Regions from separate parts of the Burkholderia aenigmatica genome, predicted to be linked through region 2. Evidence: predicted binding sites of a transcription regulator. Region 2 holds the regulator's gene; the other holds the start of a gene.
The links. The regulator FliA, encoded in region 2, starts transcription of late flagellar genes. The targets are predictions, from matches to a motif close to CTAAAGTTTNNNNNNNNNNNGCCGNTA.
Positions count from the first base shown of each region.

Region 1: flgK (flagellar hook-associated protein FlgK) is a predicted target of FliA. The motif match lies at 4,589-4,615, and genes of this name have one in related genera.

Region 1 is NZ_CP184468.1:3,454,900-3,461,519, forward strand. It holds gene ACN8ZM_RS16180 (solute carrier family 23 protein) at 1-1,074, opposite strand, end outside; gene flgL (flagellar hook-associated protein FlgL) at 1,342-2,577, opposite strand; gene flgK (flagellar hook-associated protein FlgK) at 2,595-4,532, opposite strand; gene ACN8ZM_RS16195 (flagellar brake protein) at 4,728-5,483, opposite strand; gene flgJ (flagellar assembly peptidoglycan hydrolase FlgJ) at 5,703-6,620, opposite strand, start outside.
Region 2 is NZ_CP184468.1:229,804-236,423, reverse strand. It holds gene ahcY (adenosylhomocysteinase) at 1-1,168, opposite strand, end outside; S-adenosyl-L-homocysteine riboswitch at 1,201-1,315, opposite strand; gene ACN8ZM_RS01055 (RNA polymerase sigma factor FliA) at 1,423-2,157, opposite strand; gene ACN8ZM_RS01050 (AAA family ATPase) at 2,180-2,998, opposite strand; gene flhF (flagellar biosynthesis protein FlhF) at 2,991-4,775, opposite strand; gene flhA (flagellar biosynthesis protein FlhA) at 4,772-6,620, opposite strand, start outside.

The DNA.
Region 1 (6,620 bases), 420 kb from region 2:
GATCGACACGCCGCCGAGCACCGGGCCCGGAATCGTCTGGATCACCGCGCCGAACTTCGGCGAGAAGCCGAGCACGATCGCGATCACCGCGGCCACCGCGAACACCAGCGTCGAGTAGATCCGCGTGACGGCCATCACGCCGATGTTCTCCGCGTAGGTCGTCACGCCCGTGCCGCCGACGCTGCCCGACACGATCGTCGCGAGCCCGTCGCCGATGAACGCGCGGCCCACGTAGCGGTCGAGGCTGGTGCCCGTCATCGCGCTGACGGCCTTGATGTGGCCGAGGTTTTCCGCGACCAGGATCACCGCGATCGGCGCCAGCATCAGCATCGCGTGCGGATCGAACACCGGCGCGCGGAAGCTCGGCACCCCGAACCAGGCCGCATGCCCGACGATCGAGAAATCGATCGGCTTGCCGAGCCCCATCCCGTTGGTCGCGACCGCGTAGATCGCGTAGGCGATCACCAGCCCGACGAGGATCAGCAGGCGCTGCACCATGCCGCGCGAGAACACCGCGACGCCGCCGACGCACAGCACCGTGACGAGCGCCATCACCGATTCGAAGGTCGACGCGGACACGCCCTTGACCGCGATCGGCGCGAGGTTCAGCCCGATCACCGCGACCACCGCGCCGGTCACGACGGGCGGCATCAGCGTCTCGATCCAGCGCGTGCCGATCGCCTGCACCAGCAGGCCGAGCGCGACGTACACGACGCCGCACGCGATGATCCCGCCGAGCGCGACCGGGATGTTCGGGTTCGGGCCGCTGCCGCCGTAGCCGGTCACCGCGATCACCAGGCCGATGAACGCGAAGCTCGAGCCGAGGTAGCTCGGCACGCGGCCGCCGACCAGCACGAAGAACAGCAGCGTGCCGATGCCCGACATGAAGATGCACAGGTTCGGGTCGAAGCCCATCAGCAGCGGCGCGAGCACCGTCGAGCCGAACATCGCGACGACGTGCTGCACGCCCATCGCGACCATCTGCGGCCACGCGAGGCGCTCGTCGGGGCCGACCACGCGCGATGCCGCGCCGGTCGATTGCACCCGCCAGCGCGGGAAGTAGGAATCGGACATGGGGAAAAGGGCTCCTGTCGGTCGGTCGCCGGCTGCAGAAGATGCGCCGGTCTGGAATCTGGCGCGAGTTTACGGAGCGGAAATGGGGCTGGCAAGCGCACTGATGCGCGGGCCGGCAAGCGCCAAGCACGGCTGGCCGTGCGCGCGAAACGGGGCACGAACGTGCGGCCCGGTGAAGCGCCCATCCGCGCGCGAAGACGCGCGGGCGGCAGTCCACACCGGCCGCGATGTAAGCGGGCGCTCACATCGCGGCTGGCGCGTCGTGCATCAGGGATTGATGTACTGGAACAGCGACAGGTTCTGCAGCTGCGCGTACGCCTTCTGCGAGCCCGTCAGCGCGTTCTGCATCTGCAGGAACTGGCTGATCGTCGACACCATGTTGGTGCTCGTCAGGTCGGACAGGTTGCTGGTGATCTGCAGCGTGTTGGTCTGGTTCACCGCCTGCATCGCCTTGATTTCCTGCTCGCGTCCGCCGACCGACGCCTGCACGGTGAGGACGTTCGTCATCATGTTGTTCAGCTTCGTCGTGCCGGTGGTCATCGTGTTCGCGAGCGCGGTCGCGGCAGCCGTGTTGTTGCTGATCGGCGTCTTCAGCGCGGTGATCATCGAATCGAGCGCCGCGAACACGTCGGTGCCGGCTTTCGGCGCGGGCGTGACCGTGAACGTGTCGCCCGGCGCAGGCGTGCCCGACACGGGCACTGACAGGCCGTTGCCGAGCGCGATGGCCGAATCGGCCGTATACGGCTGCGCGGCGCCCGGGGTCGGCGGTACGACGGAGTTGTCGGTGACCGTATAGGTCGGCGCGGCAGCCGTGCCGCCGAACGTGATCGTGAACTGGTGCGTGTTGGTCGCGGCCGACGGGCTCGTGATCGACACCGCGCCGATCGTACCCGTGCCCGTGTTGTTCGCACCGGCGACCGGCACCGGCTGGCTGCCGAGCATCGGCACCGACAGGAACACGCTGGCGCCGCTGTCGCCCTGCGAGATCGCGCGCGTGTCGGCGATCTGCACCTGCCGCGAACCCGTGTCGCCGCTGTAGTTCACGCCGCCGCCCGGTGCGTTCGAGAACGGCGCCGTGGTCGACTGGAAGCCCGCGAACAGGTAGTTGCCCGCGCCGTCCGTCGAGTTCGCGAGCGTCAGCAACTGGTCGCGATAGCCCTGCAGCTGGGTCGACAGCGCCGCTCGGTCGCTGTCGGCCAGCGAGCCGTCGCCGGCATGTATCACGACCGAGTGAATGGTGTTCAGCAGGTCGTTGACGCTGAAGAGCGTCTGGTCTTCCTTCTGCAGCGACGACAGCGCGACGTTCTGGTTCGACGAATACTGCGACAGCGTCGCCGACGTCATCGACAGCTGCACCGCCTGCGCGGCGCCGAGCGGGTTGTCGGCCGGCGTCGACAGGCTCACGCCGCTCGAGATCTGCTGGTACAGCTGCGACAGCTGCGCCTGCTGGTCGCTCATCTGAGCGACGTTCATCTGGTAGAACTGGGTGGTGGAAATCCGCATCGCTTCGATCCCCGAAATCAGTTGAACAGGCCGAGCACGGTCTGGAACAGCGTCGCCGCCGTCTGGATCACCTTCGCGTTCGCCTGGTAAAGCTGCTGGTACTGCATCAGGTTGGCCGCTTCCTCGTTCTGGTTCACGCCCGACACCGACTGCTGCGCGGACGTGATCTGGCCGACCAGCGCGGTCTGCGCGGCGCTCGACGACTTCAGCTGGCTCGTCGTGTTGCCGATGCCGTTCACGTAGTTCGCGTACGCGCCCGTCAGCGTGGTCGAGCCGTTGCCGAACGATTTCGCGTTGACGAGCTTCGACAGCGCGAGCGCGTTGCTGCCGTCGTTGGTGCCGCCCGTGTTCGGCGCGACCGTGAACGTGTCGCCGGCCGTGGGCGTGCCCGACACCGTCACCGTGACGCCGGCCGTCAGCGTGATCGGCGAGCCGGCCTGGTACGCCTGCGGCGTGCCGGTGCTCGGCGGCGTGACGGAGTTGTCGGTGACCGTGTAGGTCGGGCTGGCGGTCGTGCCGCCCATCGTGATCGTGTAGTTGTGCGGGTTGGCCGCGGCGGTCGCGCTCGTGACCGACAGCGCGCCGATCGTGCCGGTGCCCGTGTTCGTCGCGGTGGCCGACGGCACGAACGGCGCCGCCGCCGCGATCGCGGAGCCGTTCGACGTCGCGAGGCCGAAGCCGTTCAGCGCGCCGCGCGTCGGCTGCACGGTGAACTTGTCGCCCGGCTGCATCTGCGTGCCGGCAGTGGTCGAGAAATTCAGTCCACCGAGCGAAACCGGCATCGGCCCCTGCTTCTGGTCGACCACCGTGCCGCTCGCGCGATCGGTCAGCGTGTAGTTCTTGCCGTCGAACGACAGCGTGTAGTCGCCGGTGGTCGGCTGCGACGCGTTCGCGAACGACACGGACAGCGCCGCGTTGCCGGTATTGCCCTGGTTCGCGTACGTGATCGGCGTGCCGGTCGTGAACAGGTTGCCGCCGACGTTGCCCGACAGGTCGAGGCCGAGCGCGTTCTGCGCGTTGACCTGCGCGGCGAAGCTGGTCGCGATCGCGCCAAGCTGGGCTTCGGCCGGATCGAGCGTCTGGCTGCGGAACGAGAGCAGGCCGCCGAGCGTGCCGCCCGACAGCGACGCGTCGGACAGGTACTGGTTCGGGCCCTGCGGGTTCGCGCCGGCGATGCCCTGCGACACGACGGTCAGCTCGCTCGGATCGGACGGCGACGTAACGGTCGCGAGCTGGTAGCTCTTGTCCGCGACGACGAGCGGCGTGCCGCCCGCGAGAAACACGCTGTAGCCGTCGCCGTTGCGCGCGACCTGCACGCCCGCGAGGTTCGACAGGTTCGACACCGCGAGGTCGCGCTGGTCCATCAGCTGGTTCGGCGGCTGGCCCTGGCTGCTCGCGGCCGAGATCTGCTGGTTCAGTTGCGCGATCTGCGCGGTGTACGCGTTGATCTGCGTCACGGTGCTCGTCAGCTGCGTGTTCACGCTCTGGCGCAGCGCGTCGTACTGCTGGCCGGCCGCCGTGATCTGGTTCGCGAGCGTCTGCGCATTGCTCATCGCGGTCTGCCGCACCGACGAGTCGGACGCGCTGTTCGCGACGTTCTGCAGCCCGGTGAAGTAGTTCGTGATCGCGGTCGAGATGCCGGCCGTCGGGCTGCCGACGTAGTTGTTCAGCTGCGTGACGAGCGAATACCACGTCGATAGCGCACCGCCCTGCGTCTGCGCGCCGTTCAGCTGGTCGCTCAGGTACTGGCTGTACTGCCGCTGCACGGTGGCGGTGTTCACGCCCTGCGGCAGGTAGCCGCTGCTCGTGTACTGGCCGCTCGCCTCGGCATAGACGGGGCGTTCGACCGAATAGCCCGGCGTCGCCGCGTTGCTGATGTTCTGGCCGGTCGTCGTGAGGCCCCAGAGCGCGGCATTCAGGCCGCTGACGCCGAGGTTCATGAGTGTGTTGGACATGCGCGATCCTGATGAGCCGGCCGCGCTGCGGCCGCCGGGTTGCGTGACTCCCGGTATAACGGCCGCGGATCGAAAAAATTGAGGAAAAAATGCGTGCGCGACGCGCGAGCGCGCGTCGCCGCTCGCAGCGGGCGGCCAACGGTGCCGCCAACGCTGCGCGGGCGGCCCCGGGCGGGGCCGGCCACTGCTTGCGCGTCAGGCCCGCGCGAGCGAGCGGCGCTTCATCTCGAGCTGCGTAATCAGCCGCTGCAGCGTGTTCTCCGCGCTGCCCGGCAGCGACAGGTAGCGAAAGCCGAGCTGGTAGCGCCGCGACCCGTTCGGCATCTGCGTCGAACGCTGCGACACGAGCTGCAGGTCGAGCGACAGCTTGCCGTGGCCGGTCAGTTCGAGCTCGACGTCGGGCAGCTGCGTGCCGACCTCGAGCGCCTCGACGCGTTCGTCGGCCGTGCGCAGCCCCACGCCGCCGAGCGACAGGTTATGCACCTCGAACAGGAAACTCTCGCCGTCCGGCAGCTTGCCGCGGCACAGGAACGGATCGACGATCGGCGCGTCGACGCGGAAATATTCGCGGCGCTGGATGCACATCAGCACGTCGGGGAAATCGGCGACGAACGCGGGCAGCCCCTCGTAGCGCGTCTCGCGCGGCGTGCCCGTGGAGAATTCGACGCGCACGCCCTCCGGCGCGGCCGCGAACGTGCAGTGCGACGCGCCGAGGATGCCGGCGTTCTGCTCCGACAGCGCACCCCAGTCGAACGTAAACGTCCGCTCACCGACATCCACCTCGAGCAGGCGCGTGACAAGCTGGCCGCCCGGATACTGGACGGTCAGGAAATCGCCGCGGTTGACGAGGTTGCGCAGCTGCACGCCGATTTCCAGCGGATTGCGGCGGGCATAGTCGGGCCCGGAGTGGCCTGCATCCAGGCTGGGGTCCGTCGACGTTTCGATATTCATGGCTAGCCGGTCTTTCTTGTCATGGGCGCCCGGGCAACCGGTGCGCAATAAAACCGGGCCAGAACGGGGGCCCGGTCGCAGGTCTCTCACACTTAGCGGCAGTGCTGACCGAAAGTTTAGATCGAATTGCGGATTTTTTTCGCGCAAACGTTGAAACCGCGCGCGGCGGGCTGCCGGGCGCGGTCCAGAGGGTACAACCGGCAATCGCCGACGGGTGCGTCAGCCGATCTGCTGCATGATCGAAATCAGCTTCTTCGCGTAGTTCGGGTCGGTCGCGTAACCGGCCTTCTGCATCCCGTGCGCGAAGCCTTCGACGCTGCGGCTCGCGCTCAGCACGCCCGAGTAGCGCGGGTTGTTCTTCAGCAGGTTCGCGTAATCGGTCATCGCATGCTCGTACGAATCGTACGCGCGGAATTTCGCGACCACGCGGCGCGGCGTGCCGTTCACGTATTCCGTCGTCAGCGCCGACACCGTGCGGCCGGTCCAGCCCTTGGTCGCCTTGATGCCGAACACGTTGTAGCTCGTCGAGCCATCGGTCGCGCGGATCTCGCGCTTGCCCCAGCCCGATTCGAGCGCCGCCTGGCCGACGATGAAGCGCGCCGGGATGCCGGTCGATGCGCTGGCCGCCTGCGCGGGGCCCGCGAGCCGGTCGACGAACGCGTCGGCGTCCTGCACGCCGCTCGCGCCTTTCAGCGGCGGCGTCAGCGCGCTGCCGGCCGAATAGCCGCGCGTACCGGCGAGCCCGCCGTTGTTCGCCGCGTTCGCGTAGGCCTTCGCCATCGCGTTCATCGCGGCGAGGCCGCCTTCGTTGCCGGACGCGCCGAGGCCGGCCGCGCCCATCGCGCCCGCGCCGACGTCAGCCGCCGTGTCGCTGCCCGCGCCCTGCCCCGCGTTGCGCATCAGCTGCTTCATCAGCGCGTCGGCGACGCCGATCCCGCGCGTCGACATCTGCTGCGCGAGCTGCTGGTCGAGCATCGACGTGTACAGCTTCGACGTGTGCGAATCGAACAGCCCGCCGTCGGGCGACGCGTCGCGCATGCTCTTGAGCATCATCTGCGTGAACATCGCGTCGAACTGGCCGGCGACCGCCTTCGCGCCGGCCTGCGGCGACTGCTTGGCCTGCGCGCGCAGCGCGTC
Region 2 (6,620 bases):
CGCAGCCGAGGTTCACGAGGCGGCCTTCCGCCAGCAGGATCACGCGCTTGCCGTCCGGGAAGATGATGTGGTCGACCTGCGGCTTGATGTTTTCCCACTGGTACTGGCGGGTCGACGCGACGTCGATTTCCGAGTCGAAGTGACCGATGTTGCAGACGATCGCGTTGTGGCGCATCGCCTTCATGTGATCGTGGCCGATCACGTGGAAGTTGCCGGTCGCCGTCACGAAGATGTCGGCCTTGTCGGCCGCGTATTCCATCGTCACGACGCGGTAGCCTTCCATCGCCGCCTGCAGCGCGCAGATCGGGTCGATTTCGGTGACCCACACGGTAGCGCCGAGGCCGCGCAGCGATTGCGCGCAGCCCTTGCCCACGTCGCCGTAGCCCGCGACGACCGCGACCTTGCCCGCGATCATCACGTCGGTCGCGCGCTTGATACCGTCGACCAGCGATTCACGGCAGCCGTACAGGTTGTCGAACTTCGACTTCGTGACCGAATCGTTCACGTTGAACGCCGGGAACGGCAGGCGGCCGTCCTTTTCCATCTGGTACAGGCGGTGCACGCCGGTCGTGGTTTCTTCGGTCACGCCCTTGATGTGCGCGAGGCGCGTCGAGTACCAGGTCGGGTCCGCGTCGAGGTGCGTCGCGATCGACTTGTACAGCGCGACTTCTTCCTCGTTGGTCGGCTTCGCGATCACCGAACGGTCCTTCTCGGCCTTCGCGCCGAGGATCAGCAGCAGCGTTGCATCGCCGCCGTCGTCCAGGATCATGTTCGCGAATTCGCCGTTCGGCCATTCGAAGATGCGGTGCGAGAACTCCCAGTATTCGTCGAGCGACTCGCCCTTGAACGCGAACACCGGCGTGCCGGATTCGACGATCGCGGCCGCTGCGTGGTCCTGCGTCGAGAAGATGTTGCACGAGGCCCAGCGGACGTCCGCGCCGAGCGCCTTCAGCGTCTCGATCAGCACGCCCGTCTGGATCGTCATGTGCAGCGAACCGGCAATGCGCGCGCCCTTCAGCGGCTGCTGCGCCTTGTATTCGTCGCGGATCTGCACGAGGCCCGGCATTTCGGTCTCGGCAATGTTCAGTTCCTTGCGGCCCCAGCCGGCCAGCGCCATGTCGGCGACGACGTAATCGTTGGAAGCTTTGGAATCGATAATGGCGTTCATCACGCCCTCCTTTCTAAAAAGTTTCTAGATTGGTGACGTGAGCGCCGTTCAGGAAGCGGAGCCGGCGCGCATGCGCCGCACGGCTGCTTGGTGAAGCCTTCCGAGCCTGGCGAGCCGGAATGGCCCGTCGCAACGCTCCTCGGAAAACGGAGGGGATTGTAGCAAATCGGCGCGCGGAATGCGCAAGCGCCGCACACACGGCACTCACCCGGCCCAAGCGCGCGGCGTCGGCGCGCGCGGCCGTCAGGAAAGGGTCAGGACTCCGCGCCGACCCACGCCTGTTCGCGCAGCCGCGCGCGCAGGCGCGCGACGGCCTGGCTGTGCAGCTGGCACACGCGCGATTCGCTCACTTCGAGCACCGCGCCGATCTCGCGCAGATTCAGACCCCGTTCGTAGTACAGCGACATCAGCAGCTTCTCGCGCTCCGGCAGCCGCTCGATCGCCTCGACGAGCGCTTCGCGCAGGTGTTCGTCGAGCAGCGCCGACAGCGGATCGGCGTGATCGACGCGGTAGCGGTCGAGGAACGGCTCGTCGTCGGCCGCGCGGTCGAAATCCTCGTAATAGATCAGCTGGCTGCCGTGCAGGTCCTGCAGCATCCCCTGGTATTCGTCGAGCGGCATGTTCAGGTGCTGCGCGATCTCGGTCTCGCTCGCCGAGCGGCCGAGATGCTGCTCGACCTGGTGCACCGCGTGCTCGACCTCGCGCGACGTCTTGCGCAGGCTGCGCGGCAGCCAGTCGTTGCTGCGCAGCTCGTCGAGCATCGCGCCGCGGATGCGCTGGGTCGCGTAGGTCTCGAACTGCGCGCCCTGGTCTTCCTTGTAGCGGCCGGCCGCGTCCATCAGGCCGATCATGCCGGCCTGGATCAGGTCGTCGAGGTCGACGCTCGCCGGCATCTTCGCGACGAGCTGCAGCCCGAGGCGTCGCACGAGCGGCGCATATTGCGCGAGCACGTCGGCCTGGGACATCTTTCCTTGAGCGTTGTACATCATGGCTCTCTCCTTCCGGTGGCGCTCACGCGGCGTGTGCCGCGCCCGCCTCATACGACGGCTTGCCGCCCGCGTGCACGGCGCGGCCCGCACCCGAACGCGGGCGCATCGGCCAGTACAGCAGGTCGGCGGCAATCTGCCGGTAGTCGCGCGCGGCAGCCGACGACGGGAACGCATCGACCACGGCCCGCGTCAGTTCGCGCGCATGCTCGACGAGCGGATCGGCGCTCACGCAGCCCGCGTCGGCGATCGACACGGTCAGGTAGCGGCTCGCGACGCCCGCGAGGTTGTCGAACGCGACCTTCGCGTCCGCATGGCTGCCGACGTGATTGGTCAGCACGCGGAACTGCGCGAACGCATGCGCGAAATGCAGCCGCTTCATGCACGCGTACGCCTCGGTGATCGCCTGCGCGGCGACCCGCGTGACGACCAGCACGTCGTGCGCTTCGCGCGCCAGCGCCGAGAACGCGCCGTCAGCGCCGAGCTGCGCGTCGACGAGGACGATGTCGGCCGGGCCGTCGATGAAATCGCTGAGCTGCGCGTCGGTATAGCCGGTGCGCGCGAGCCGCGCGGCGGCGCACAGGCCGAAGCCGGCCGCCACCCGCGTGCGCTCGCCGTCGCGCAGCCACGCGCCCGCCAGCGTCGCGCTGGCCGATTGCACGTCGGCGCGCTCGTCGACGACGAGCACGTCCTTGCCGAGCGACGCGAGCGCCGCCGCCAGGTTCACGACGGTGGACGTGCAGCCGACCCCCGCCGGCCCGCCCGTCACCGCGACGATGCGCGACGCGCGCCCGGCCAGCAGGCGCCGCAGCCCTTCGGCCTGATCGATGATTCGTTTATCCAAATCGCACCTCGTGCAGCTCGGCGGTGGAACGTGCGGTCAATGCGGAAAGCAGCGTCGGCATGTCCTCGTCTTGCGGCACGAAGGGCGAGCCGTCGCGCGGTACGCAGAACGCGCTCTTCAGCAGGAAGCGGGTCGATGCGACGTACAGGTTCTCCGGCACCTTCTGGCCGGTCGACACGTAGTGGACCGGCAGCTTGTAGCGGATCACGGTGTCGAGCACGCCGCCGAGGTGGGTCGCCTCGTCGAGCTTCGTCAGGATGCAGCCGGCCAGGTCCGGATGCTCGCCCGCGCTGCGGTACGCCTGCACGACTTCGTTGAGCGTGTCGCCATGGCTCGTCGCGTTGAGCAGCAGCAGGCGCTGCACCGGGGCGTTCGCGCCGTGCAGCATCGCGATCTGGTCGGAAACCGCGCGGTCGCGCTGGCTCATGCCGATCGTGTCGATCAGCACGATGTGCTTGTTGCGCAGCTCGGACAGCGCGAGCGCGAGGTCGCCGGCATCCTTCACCGCGTGCACCGGCACGCCGAGGATCTTGCCGAAGATGCGCAGCTGCTCGTGGCCGCCGATCCGGTAGCTGTCGGTGGTCAGCAGCGCGACCTTGCTCGCGCCGAAGCGCATCACGCAGCGCGCGGCCAGCTTCGCGGTGGTGGTGGTCTTGCCGACGCCCGTCGGCCCCATCAGCGCAAACACGCCGCCGCGCTCCATCAGCGCGTCCTCGCTGTCGAGCACCGGCAGGTTCGCCGCGAGCACCGACTGCGCCCATTCGGCGGCCTGTTCGAAGGTCTGCGCGTCGTCGCCGGCCGGCAGGTTGTCGACCAGCATCCGCACGAGCTGCGCGGAGAAACCAGCCGCGAACAGGTGCTTCGTCAGCGCGCCATGCACGGCGCTGCGACGCTGGCGGTCGTGCCACATCAGGCTGTCGAACTGCTCTTCCATCATCCCGCGCAGTTCGCCGAGCTCCTGCATCACCGTATCGTTGACGATCCGCTCGATGCGCGACTTCACCGCATCGGCCACCACGGCGGCCGCGTCGGCGGACAGGCGCGTGCGCTCGGCCGCCTTCGCGGCATGCGCCGCGCTCGTGTTCGTATCGGGCGCGCGGGGGGCGGGGGCCGGCATCCGGCGTTCGGCGTCGCGCACGATGTCGCGTGCCCATTCAGGCGGCGTCGCGCTCGCGGCGGCCTGCGGGGCAGGCGCGCTCGCTTGCGGCGCGGCGGGCGTCGCCTGCGCACGCGCCATCAGCGCGTCGCGCTGCTGCGTCAGGCGCTTCGCGTGCTCGACCAGCCACGGCGCGGGTTCGGAAGCCGCGGCCGGCGCGCTGGAAACGGGGGCGGCGGAAGACGGTGTGGCCGCCGCCGGCGTACCGGCCTGCGGGTCGCCACCCGACACGTCCACATCGATCGCCGAAGCTTGTGCGGCTGCCGCCTCGTCCGCATCGGCGCTGGCGCCGAACACCGACGAGAACACGTCCGGCAGCCCGCCTTCGCCCGCTGCATACGGATTGACGGCCGGGCGGGCCAGCGCCGCGCCCGGGCGCGACACGATGCCCGGCACCGCGGCGGCCGGCACGGATTCCAGCGCGCGCGAGGTGGCAAGGCGCGGCCGCGCCGCGGCCGGCGGCGTCACCGCGGCCAGGTCCGAATCGGCGAGTGCCACGATTTCGACGCTGCCGTCATCGAGCGTGCGGTTCGACAGCACGACCGCGTCGGCGCCGAGTGCCTCGCGCACGAGACGAAGGGCGTCGCGGCTCGTTGCGCCGGTGAATTTGCGAATGTTCAAGCGGAACCCCCGATGACGTTAACGACTTTGATCGTGCGTGTGTCCGGCACTTCGGCATACGACAGCACTTTCAATTGCGGCAGGCTGCGGCGCAGGAAGCGCGCGAGCATCGCGCGCAGCGCGTGCTGCACGAGCAGCACGGGCGGCAGCCCGAGATTCTGTTGACGCAGCATCGCCTGTTGCGTGCCGGTCAGAAGGTTGTGCGCGAGGCCGGGCTCGAGGCCCGGGTTCGCGCCGGTGGCGAGCGCCTGCGACAGCACGCGCTCGAGATTCGAATCGAGGCCCATCACCTGCATCTCGCCCGCGCCCGGATACCACTGCTGCGTGATCGCGCGGCCGAGCGCGAGCCGCACCGCGGCCGTGATCTCGAACGCGTCGCCGCGGCCTGCGTGTTCGGACACGGCCTCGAGGATCGTGCGCATGTCGCGGATCGGCACGCCTTCCTCGAGCAGGTTCTGCAGCACTTTCTGCAGCGTCGTCAGCGAGATCGTCTTCGGCACGAGGTCCTCGACGAGCGACGGCGCGTCCTTGCCGGTGCGCTCGACGAGCGCCTGCACTTCCTGGCGGCCGAGCAGCTCGGCCGCGTGCTGGACGACCAGATGGTTCAGGTGCGTCGCGACGACCGTGCTCGCGTCGACCACCGTGTAGCCGTACACCTGCGCCTGTTCGCGCATCGCGACGTCGATCCACACGGCCGGCAGCCCGAACGCGGGATCCTGCGTGACGGCGCCCGGCAGCGCGGCCGTCACCTGGCCGGGGTTGATCGCGAGCCACTGGCCCGGGAACACTTCGCCGACGCCGATCTCGACGCCTTTCAGCGCGATCCGGTACGCGTTCGGCCGCAGTTCGAGGTTGTCGCGAATATGGATCACCGGCGGCAGGAAGCCGATTTCCTGCGCGAATTTCTTGCGGATGCTCTTGATGCGCTTGAGCAGCTCGCCGTCGCTGTTCTTGTCGACGAGCGGAATCAGCCGGTAGCCGACTTCCAGCCCGAGCGGATCGATCAGCTGCACGTCGTCCCAGGTCGCCTCGTGGCTGTCCGACGGCAGCACGGCGGGCGGCGCGATGTCGGTCACGTCGCCGGCCGCCTTGCGGGCCGCCGCGCGCTTGGTCTGCGTGCGGGCCAGCCAGATTGCGCCGCCGCCGAGCGCGAGGAACGCGAAGTGCGGCATGCCGGGGATCAGCCCCATCAGCACGATGATCGCGCCCGTGATGGTCAGCACGCGCGGGTTCGTGAACAGCTGGCCGGTGATCTGCGTGCCGATGTCCTCGTCGGTCGCGACGCGCGACACGATCACGCCGGCCGCGGTCGAGATCACGAGCGACGGGATCTGCGCGACGAGGCCGTCGCCGATCGTCAGCAGCGTGTAGTTCGTGCCGGCCGCGGCGAACGTCATGTCGTGCTGGACCATCCCGACGATCAGCCCGCCGATCACGTTGATCGCCATGATGATCAGGCCGGCGATCGCGTCGCCGCGCACGAACTTCGACGCGCCGTCCATCGACCCGTAGAACTCGGCTTCCTGCGACACGGCCTGGCGGCGCTTGCGTGCCTGCTCTTCGTTGATGAGGCCCGCGTTCAGGTCGGCGTCGATCGCCATCTGCTTGCCGGGCATCGCGTCGAGCGTGAAGCGCGCGGACACTTCGGCGATCCGTCCCGCGCCCTTCGTGATCACCATGAAGTTGATGATCATCAGGATCACGAACACGACGATACCGACCGCGAAGTTGCCGCCCACGAGGAAGTGGCCGAACGCCTCGATCACCTGGCCGGCCGCGTCGGGCCCCGTGTGGCCTTCGAGCAGCACGACGCGGGTCGACGCGACGTTCAGCGACAGGCGCAGC